One region of the Nocardia sp. NPDC004123 genome, then DNA from elsewhere that is predicted to be linked to it. Evidence: riboswitches for the same ligand, from Rfam matches in the RefSeq annotation. Region 1 holds a riboswitch; the other holds the start of a gene.

The links. Region 1 has a riboswitch for ZMP and ZTP ahead of glyA (serine hydroxymethyltransferase). Riboswitches for the same ligand answer to the same signal wherever they lie in the genome.
Region 2: it holds a riboswitch for ZMP and ZTP, as region 1 does, so the genes downstream of both, ACWEQQ_RS17555 (phosphoribosylaminoimidazolecarboxamide formyltransferase) here and glyA (serine hydroxymethyltransferase) in region 1, are expected to answer to the same signal.

The regions. Positions count from the first base shown of each region.
Region 1 covers NZ_JBSGGG010000014.1:259,250-264,182, reverse strand. The annotation lists gene ACWEQQ_RS22220 (glutaredoxin domain-containing protein) at 102-410, shown strand; gene glyA (serine hydroxymethyltransferase) at 523-1,818, opposite strand; ZMP/ZTP riboswitch at 1,924-2,008, opposite strand; gene ACWEQQ_RS22210 (DUF885 domain-containing protein) at 2,378-3,577, opposite strand; gene coaA (type I pantothenate kinase) at 3,985-4,917, shown strand.
Region 2 covers NZ_JBSGGG010000011.1:98,589-103,521, reverse strand. The annotation lists gene ACWEQQ_RS17570 (MerR family transcriptional regulator) at 1-465, shown strand, start outside; gene ACWEQQ_RS17565 (VOC family protein) at 820-1,218, opposite strand; gene ACWEQQ_RS17560 (helix-turn-helix transcriptional regulator) at 1,323-2,318, shown strand; ZMP/ZTP riboswitch at 2,846-2,925, shown strand; gene ACWEQQ_RS17555 (phosphoribosylaminoimidazolecarboxamide formyltransferase) at 2,954-4,099, shown strand; gene ACWEQQ_RS17550 (DUF6400 family protein) at 4,607-4,837, shown strand.

The DNA.
Region 1 (4,933 bases):
TGCTTGGTGATTCCCGATTCCGAGGCACCGACTCTCGGCCCCGGCGTCAGTCCCGCCCCGCCGACATGGTGGGGGCGGCCGCGCGGACCTAGACTCCGATCATGACCACCGACGCCACCCCGGAACTGGTCGTCTACCGCCGCCCGGGTTGCCCCTACTGCTCCCGCATGCGCCGAGTGCTCAATCGCCACGGCATCGTCCACCGCGAGGTCGACATCTGGCAGGACCCGGAGGCGGCCGCCTTCGTCCGCTCGGTGGCCGACGGCAACGAGACCGTCCCCACGGTCGTCCTGCGCGACGGCGACTCCGAACGGAACTGGGTGAACCCGCATCCCAAGCAGCTGATCGCCACCGTGACCGCGGACGCACCGAGCCTCACGGGCGGGCCGCGCAAGTTCTGGTCGTTCTAGCCGGGAATCCCTGGCGGGCAACGAATCTCATCGCGACCCAGAGTCGCACCGCGACGCGGAGAGCCCGCCGCGATCATGGAATCGCGGCGGGCTCTCGGTTGTCCGGCGGGCCTCAGCCCAGCAGGCGCCAGTCCTCCAGGCCGTCGTACAGCGGGAAGTCCTGCGCCAGCGTGGAAACGCGCTGACGCAGCGAGTCCAGGTCGGCGGAGCCGGTGAGGGCGGCGGCGATGATGTCGGCGACCTCGGTGAACTGCTCGTCGCCGAAGCCGCGGGTGGCCAGCGCCGGGGTGCCGATGCGCAGGCCGGAGGTGACCATCGGCGGGCGCGGGTCGAACGGAACGGCGTTGCGGTTCACGGTGATTCCGATTTCGTGCAGCAGATCCTCGCCCTGCTGACCGTCCAGCTGCGAGTTGCGCAGGTCCACCAGCACCAGGTGCACGTCGGTGCCGCCGGTGAGCACGGTGATGCCCTTGGCCTTGGCGTCGGGCGCGGTCAGGCGCTCAGCGAGGATCTTGGCGCCGGAGATGGTGCGCTCCTGGCGCTCCTTGAACTCCGCGCTGCCGGCGATCTTGAAGGCCACGGCCTTGGCGGCGATGGCGTGCATGAGCGGGCCGCCCTGCTGACCCGGGAAGACCGCGGAGTTCAGCTTCTTGGCGAACTCCTGCTTGGCCAGGATCAGACCGGAACGGGGGCCGCCCAGGGTCTTGTGCACGGTCGAGGACACCACGTCCGCGTGCGGCACCGGCGACGGGTGCAGCCCGGCCGCGACCAGACCGGCGAAGTGCGCCATGTCGACCCACAGGTAGGCGCCGACCTCGTCCGCGATCTCACGGAAGGCAGCGAAGTCCAGGTGCCGGGGGTACGCTGACCAGCCGGCCACGATCACCTTCGGGCGGGTGTCGCGGGCGATCTTGCGCACCTCGTCCATGTCGACGCGGTGGTCTTCCTTGGCGACGCCGTAGGCGTGGACCTCGTACAGCTTGCCGGAGAAGTTCAGGCGCATGCCGTGGGTGAGGTGACCGCCGTGCGCCAGATCCAGGCCCAGCAGCTTCTCGCCCGGGTTCATCAGCGCCATCAGCACCGCGGCATTGGCCTGCGCGCCCGAATGCGGCTGGACATTGGCGAATTCCGCGCCGAACAGCTCCTTGACGCGGGCGCGGGCCAGATCCTCGACGATGTCGACGTTCTCGCAGCCGCCGTAGTAGCGGCGACCCGGGTAGCCCTCGGCGTACTTGTTGGTGAGCACGCTGCCCTGCGCCTGCAGCACCGCGCGCGGCACGAAGTTCTCCGAGGCGATCATCTCGAGGGTGTCGCGCTGGCGAGCGAGTTCGCCGCCCATCGCGGACGCGACCTCGGGATCGAGTTCGGCGAGGGACTGGCTGTTGACAGAGGCGCTCGTCTGGGTCACGCCGCCGAGTCTATTGGCCGCTGCCGCCGAGCCGATCCGGGGGTTCTCTGTCTCGTTCATCGCGCACCTCCGTTGTCCGGGTACCCCGAATACGGTTCGGGGGTCGCCAGGCACCCAGGCGCGCGGTGCCGGACTTCGGTGCTTCCCGGTGGTTGCTTCCACCTCGAGTGCGCCAGTCGCGGTCCGGTCATCCTATCTCGCGACCGGCGGCGACCATCCGCCGGTCGCCACGCGCGAAGGAATCGTGCCCCGGAAATTGGGGGCAGAGGAATCGTCGGCGCAGGAGAGACGACCGAATCGCCGTGAGCGGTGGACATCACTATGAAATCAGGCTATGGCAGGGCAACAAATCTCGGTAATGTATCGCCGCGCTGGCACAGTTACGCCAGTGACATTGGCCCATCCGATCTTTCGAGGAATCTTTCATGAGCGCTGACGCCACCACCATCCAGTCCCTGATCTTCACCCTGCTCAAGACCATGTGCACCATGTCCAGCGGCGGCGCGTCCTGTGCCAGCTGGGGCGCGTAAGCACCAATCAGGACGTCGGGGAGTACCCCTCACATGCGGCGGATCGCGCCGGGTGTGAGGGGTTCGTCCAAGAGACGGCGAAAACGCTCGGACCGGTCTTCCGGATCGGCTGCCCGGTCCAGCCACCCTCCCAGCAATCGATATCCCTCCACATAGGTGGAGATATAGGCCCGCCACAGCGGCGATGACAGGAATCGCAGCGATTGCGCGGCCCGCTCCGGAGTGACCAGACTCCAGCGCTGCAGAAATTCCGACACCTCGCCGGCATCCCGCCGGCGATCGTGCAGCAGCAGCGCGGCATCCTGGCGCACGCTCAGCAGATTCGCGGACGCGTTCGAAATCCTTTCGGCGCGTTCGCCATCGAAGCGCAGCCCCAGGTCCGCGTAGATCTCCTGCGCCCAGCGGCCCCAGCCCGGGCCGACGATCGACTTCAGGGCCAGATCGGCCAGCCCCTCCGCCATCAGGCACTGCGGGGTGTTCACCAGGAACAGCGTCTGCTCGGCCTGCCCCGCGCCCACCAGCCCGGCCTCTTTCCGGCAGTGCTCGGTGTGATGACCCGGGTAGGCCTCGTGCGCGATCAGTTGCGGCAGCTGTGACATGTGCTGCTTGAGATCGGAATTGATGGCCACCCGGGATTGATAGTTGCCCAGGTAATAGTTGAAGCCCGACCACGGCTTGTCGCCCACCACTTCGTATTCCACGTGCTCGTTGTCCGGCAGCGGATAGCGGTCGCGCACGAGTTCCCGCAGCGCGCCGGAGAACGCGGCCACGCATTCCTTCAGGCGTTCGGGCGGAATCTCGTCCTGGCGGCGGTGCACGGTAATCCGGTCGAGCAGTTCGCCGTCACCGGGCAGCACCTCGTCCAGCTGCCGGTGTGCCTCACGGTAGTTCTCGGTATCGCCGGGGGTGATAGCCACGTCGAAGTAGGCCCGGACCTCGTCGACGAAGTTGATGTCCTCGCCGGCGAATTTGCGGCCCGAGCATTCCATCGCCCGCAGGTGCGCATCCAGGAATTCGACGCGCTCCGCGGGCAGGCCCGCCTCGGGCAGTTCCTTGCGCAGTGCGGCTGCCCCGTGGGCGATATCACGCGGCTCCGGCGCGGGCGCGTTCTCCACCTCGCGGCGCAGGCCGGGATCGCCGGTATAGGCGTCCACGAAACCCTCTTCGAGCCGGTCGAATGCCAGACCCAGCCGCAGATATTCAGTGACCAGTGGATGCGCTCTGTTCAATTTGCCCTCCGCTTCGCTCCGGGCGGGTTCGCGGCCCTGGAGGTCTCGATTCTTCCCTCCCTCCGCTCCTCCGCTGCGCTCCCCCGCTCCACTCAGTCCAGAATCGAGACGGGCCGCGAACCATTATGTCCTTCAGCCGCCCGTATCAGCCTGTCGTGCAACCTCACCGGATACGCCCAGGGGCTGAGGTGTTGCCCATCTCACTAGAGTTACCCGTCAGTAGCAACACCTGGTGTTCACCCGAATGTTGGAGCCGAGCACAATTCGGCTATGCGTGGAGTGTTGGCCGGATCGCCGGGCACGGCGACGATGCGGCTTCCCGAGAGCTGTTGTTGTCGGCCGGCCCGAATGCGGGGACACGAGTGTCGAGTACGGGGACGCGGGTCTCGAGTGCGGGGACACGAATAATGGCGCGGATGAGCGAGCCCAGCCCCTACGTGGAATTCGACCGCAAGCAGTGGCGCACCCTGCGCAAGTCGACTCCCCTGGTCCTCACCGAGGAAGAACTGGTCGGCCTGCGCGGTCTGGGTGAGCAGATCGACCTCGAGGAGGTGGCCGAGGTCTACCTCCCCCTGGCCCGTCTCATCCACCTCCAGGTCGCGGCCCGGCAGCGCCTGTTCGCCGCCACCGCCACCTTCCTCGGCGAGACCCACCCGGACCGTCAGGTGCCGTTCGTCATCGGCGTGGCGGGCTCGGTGGCCGTCGGCAAGTCCACCACCGCGCGTGTGCTGCAGGCGCTGCTGGCGCGCTGGGACCACCATCCGCGGGTGGATCTGGTCACCACCGACGGATTCCTGTACCCGACAGCCGAACTCACCCGGCGCGGCATCATGCACCGCAAGGGCTTCCCGGAGTCCTACGACCGGCGCAAGCTGCTGCGCTTCGTCACCGAGGTGAAATCCGGTGCGCACGAGGTGTGCGCGCCCGTCTACTCGCACATCGCCTACGACATCGTGCCCGGCGAATACCACTGCGTGCGCCAGCCCGACATTCTGATCGTCGAGGGCCTGAACGTGCTGCAGACCGGGCCGCGGCTGATGGTGTCGGACCTGTTCGACTTCTCGGTCTATGTCGACGCCCGCATCGAGGACATCGAGAACTGGTACGTGCAGCGCTTCCTGTCGCTGCGCAGGACCGCCTTCCAGGATCCGAATTCGCACTTCCACCACTACGCGAACTTCAACGACCAGGAAGCCAGCAACCAGGCCAAGGAAATCTGGCACAACACCAACCGCCCGAATCTGGTGGAGAACATCCTGCCGACGCGCCCGCGCGCGACGCTGGTGCTGCGCAAGGACTCCGACCACTCCATCAACCGGCTGCGACTCCGGAAACTCTGAGCTCCCCCGCCTCCCC
Region 2 (4,933 bases), on a different contig from region 1:
CAGCTCACCGAGCATCGCCGCCGCATCGCCGAATTGGCAAGCGGCGAAGAGCTTGTCCTGCAACCCGAGATGGTCGCCATCCTGAACCGGCTTCGCAGTCTCGGAGTCAGCGAACGGACCGTCCGACTCGAACGCGACTGGTCGATCCTGATGCAGGCGTCGGACCCGCATGCGGTGCCGCAATGGATACGGGACAAGAACGCCGGCTTCGACGACCCCGAGAAGATGCGCCTGTATCTCGCGTGTGATCAATCAGTCGACTGGGATCCGGACGATCCGCGCGTGGATCGGCTCATCAACGACCTGGAAACATGGGAGATCGAACACGAAGGCAACAGCAGCCGGCCAGCGAACCCGACGCCTGTCTTTTCCCTGCTCCTCAGGGAGTCACCGGCATGGCATCGAATCGTCGATACGCTCGCCCGCCGTGCCGAGCGGCGCCGAACCGTCATGCCCGACAGCTGACCGCCGGCCCCTGGTGTCACGGGTCGTGCTGCGATATGTCGGTTGGGCCGGCCATCCCGGCTCGCCGACATATCGAACCTGAGCCTCACAAATCCCGAATCGCCTTTGCTCACCGGCGATTACGACTGAGGAGTGGATCCTGACCATCGCTCAGCACCATCACTGAACGCTGTGGACGGGCGCGACCACGGTGTTCTTCGCCGTCTTTCGGCTACGACGCCAGCAGTTGCGGGCGGCCGGGGACCGAACGCGCTATACCGCAAAGTGCGCGGCCCGAACTGGTCGGCGCGGGCCTGTGGAAGATCGATGGGCCCAGCGCCTCACAGGTGCCCACACACATGCGACGCGCGGATGTCAGCGGGCAAATTTTGCGACGGCCTGCGCGGTGACCGGCGTGAAGAGGTTGATCAGGTTGCCATCGGGGTCGCGAAGCAGCAATGAGCGATTGCCCCACGGCATCGTCGTGGGCTCGTTGACGAAATCGTCGACCGTATCGCGCAACCGCTGGTAGTCGGCATCGACGTCGGGGACCAGGAACTCGATGATCGCGGTGTGGTTGTCCGCTGGGCGCGCGCTGCCGGCCGCGAACAACGCGACGGTGCGGGTGCTTCCGATCGCGAGTGTGCCGGACGGTGTGACGATTTCGGCGAAATCCGGTGTAGCCCAGGTGGCTTCGACACCGGTCAGGTGCTGATAGAAGCCGACCAGTCGTTGGATGTCGCCGGTGATCAGACGGATCGAGACGAGATTCATGCGTACTCCTGTTTGTTGGTTGGGGCGGCGGTTGCGCCGCCCGCAGGCCACGTTAGAGCCAATACCGGACAGTTTCCGCCCGGTATACATGCGAGAATTTTCTGATGACGCGCCCCACCGCCCGAGTGCTGGCCCTCCTCGAGTTGTTGCAGGCCGGCGGCACCCATACCGTCGGCGAACTCGCCGGACGGCTGGGCGTCGATGAACGCACCGTCAGGCGATACGTCACCCATCTCACCGACCTGGAGATCCCTGTTCGATCGGTGCGTGGCCGCTACGGGGGATATCGCCTCGCCCCGGGGTACCGAATGCCGCCGCTGATGCTGACCGATGACGAAGCGGTGGCTGTGTTGCTCGGACTCCTCACCACCCGCGGCGTCGGTCAATCGACAACAGCCGCCCACGCGGCCGACACCGTGACGGCCAAACTCCGTCGCGTCCTGCCCGCACGTCTGACTTCCCGGCTGGACGCACTGATCAGCACCGCCGAATTCACCGAGGATGCCCGCTCGGAGGTCGCCGTCGAGACCGCGGTCCTCCTCCGGCTCGCCGAGGCTACCCGCGAGCGCCGACCTGTCGCGATCGATTACACCGACCGGAACGGGCGCCGCACTGACCGGACTGTACATCCATACGGGCTCGTCGCCCACTCCGGCCGGTGGTACCTGACGGGGATGGACAGCAACAGTGACGAAGTACGTCAGTTCCGGCTCGACCGCATCACGGCGGTGACGACACTGCCCGGAACGTTCACTCCGCCAGCGGGATTCGAGCCGACCGCGCATCTGCTGTCCGCACTTGCCACGGCGCCCTATCGGTACGAGGTATCGATCCGAGTCCAGGGCACCCTCACCCAGGTCCGCCCACTGCTCCCCGCGACGATCGCGACCGTGCACGAGATCGACCCACCACTCCCTGACGCCCACCCGTGGGTCCGGGTCAGAATGCGAGCCGAACAGCTCGACTGGATTCCCCCCGTCCTGGCCGGCCTGAACCTCCCTTTCGTCATCGAACACCCCGACGCACTCAACGACGCCGCCCGCGCCCTGGCCCGCCGACTCACCGCAGCCGCCGACGGTCCATCCGAAGCCCACCGGTAGACCCATGCCGCCACACCGCGCGAACGTACGGGAATACCGTCACCCGCGCTGTTCGACCGGCCGGCGCGCGGCGCCGGAAGCCCAACGGCCCGAGCGCCGTACGGCAGCCGGCAGTGCAGGCAAATGCCGAGTTTCGGCGACCGGTGCAGTCCAGCACAGTCCGCCGTAGAACAGTGGTTTCCGGGCTGTTGCAAAATGCGCCGAGTCGGCGATTGTGACGTCACGTCGGGGGCAAATGACCTGCGGCCCTGCATGATCGGTCGACAGCGGTCCACGTAGACATGTGACTCGGGTCACGGCTGAAATCCGCGCCTAATTTGCAACAGCCCGTTTCGCGCCAATTCCTCAGCTGTAGTGCACGTTTAGAACGGTTGGGTTAGCCGTTCATGCGGGCATGGCAGCGTGCTCTTCTCCCGCTGGTCGTATGGTTGGAGTCGGCTGCGGGGCCTGCCGTGCGAGCGCACGCACATACCGAAATCCAGTGCGCCTTGGTCAGTCTGGATGTTCGGTCTGTCATGGGTTAGCGTGTGGTCGATCGCGACTGGCGTTACGTGGGCCGACCACGAGGAAGCGCAGTATCGGAGCGTCGTACGCCTGGGTGCTCCCCATCTCGAGACGAGAGACGGGGTATGGCAATGGACTTGCGCTATGGCATGAATCCACATCAACAGGCGCGGGTATCGGCTGGCGGTGACCATATTCGAGTGGTGCACGGCGCGGCGTCGATGATCAACTACCTCGATGCGCTCAATGCCTGGCAACTGGTCGCCGAGGCCAGTCGAGCCACAGGCAAGGCGGCTGCGGCATCGTTCAAGCACGTTTCCCCGGCCGGTGCGGCGCTCGCCGGAGACCTCGATGAAACCATGTGTGACAGTTGGGGATTGGGCGACAGCTCGGTGGGCCCGATCACGGCGGCCTATGTGCGGGCGCGCGACGCCGATCCCCGTTCGTCCTACGGCGACATGATCGCGGTGTCCGAACCGGTTGATCACGAGCTCGCCGAACTGTTGGCCTCGGTCGTCTCCGATGGCATCATCGCGCCGGGTTATGCACCCGGAACCGTAGCGGCATTGAGCCGCAAGAAGAGCGGGCGATTCGTCGTATTCGAGATCGATCCCGCATTCCAGCCACCCAAGACGGAGATTCGAACTGTCTTCGGCGTCAGCTTCGAACAGGACCGCGACCATTCGCCGATCACCGAAGACCTGCTGCATGTGGCTGTCGGCGACCCCATCAGCCGCAACGCGACGATCGATGCACTGCTGGGCATGGTGACCGCCCGGTACACCCAATCCAATTCTGTCGTTTACGTCCGGGACGGCATGAGTATCGGTGTCGGTGCCGGACAGCAGTCGCGAATCGACTGCACATTGCTCGCCGGAAGTAAGGCACGCACCTGGTGGACTCGGCGGCACCCCGCCGTTCAAAAGATGCCACTGCCTGCGACGATGGCGCGTCAGCAACGGTTGAATTGGCAGATCTCCACCGCCGCAGGCACTCTCACTCCCGCACAATCGCGTGAACTTGTCTCGAGCCTCACCCGATCCCACAGATTCCTGGAAGAGGCCGAACGGGTCAGCTGGGCCCATCAGCTCGCGGGCGTCTCACTCGTCTCCGACGGGTACCTCCCGTTCCGGGACAACATCGACGTTGCTGCCGAACACGGGGTTGAGCTCGTCATCGAGCCCGGCGGTGCTCTCCAATCAAACGTTATCGCCGATGCTTGCCGCGAACGCCGCATCACCCTCGCCCGCACCGGAGTTCGACTCTTCCACCACTGAATCGCGGCGACTGCCGAGGCCCATCGATCGCAATCATCCGCTCGTGCCGGATACCGCGCTGGCCGAACCGGCCAGCGCGAGCGCTCCGAAGATCAACGGGCTGAGGTCATCTCACCCGACTGGGCCCGGCCGGCAGTGCACGGAAATGCCGAATATCGCGCGCTCGTCACCGGCCGCTGATGTCGTACGGCCCAGTTCGGGTTCGATCGGTGCGGGGTTTTCGCGTCGGAGTAAATAGCATCAGGTCGGCCGGCAATAGGACCTCGCCAGCGACGGCCATTGGCGAGTTCCGCTCTGTTGGCGGTGTGGCGTCGCCACGCCCGATTTCAGCGGTGGACGTGTCGTGGCGACTATGTGGACGCATCTACTCCGCGGTCCTGTCCGCGCGCACGGGTATCAAATGTGACGAAGTCCAACCGTGAAACGTGATGCAGGTCATTGCCCAAGGCGGCGTGATTGGGCATCGTCGTCAATTCATTTTGGAAAGAACCTGGTTGGAGATGCCAAATGGCCGACCACAATTTTGCTTACGACCTCACGCTGGACGAGGTGCGACGGCGCAGCGCCGTCCTCGAGGCGCTCGGTGACGACTGGGATCCGGTCGCGGTGCTCGCCGAGGAAGAACTGGCGTACGACATGCTGTACTCGAATCTCGACGATGAGCAGCAGCGGATCTACGACGAACTCGTCCGGGCCGGCGTCCTGCCGGATCGGGCTATGCGCCCTATCGCCGACTGATCTCACCGCCGAGCACGAACCATGACCGGTGTTCGGCTGGATGCCTCCAACGAGTCGCGACCTGGCCGCTCCGGCTCTCGGCTGCGTTTCGTGAGC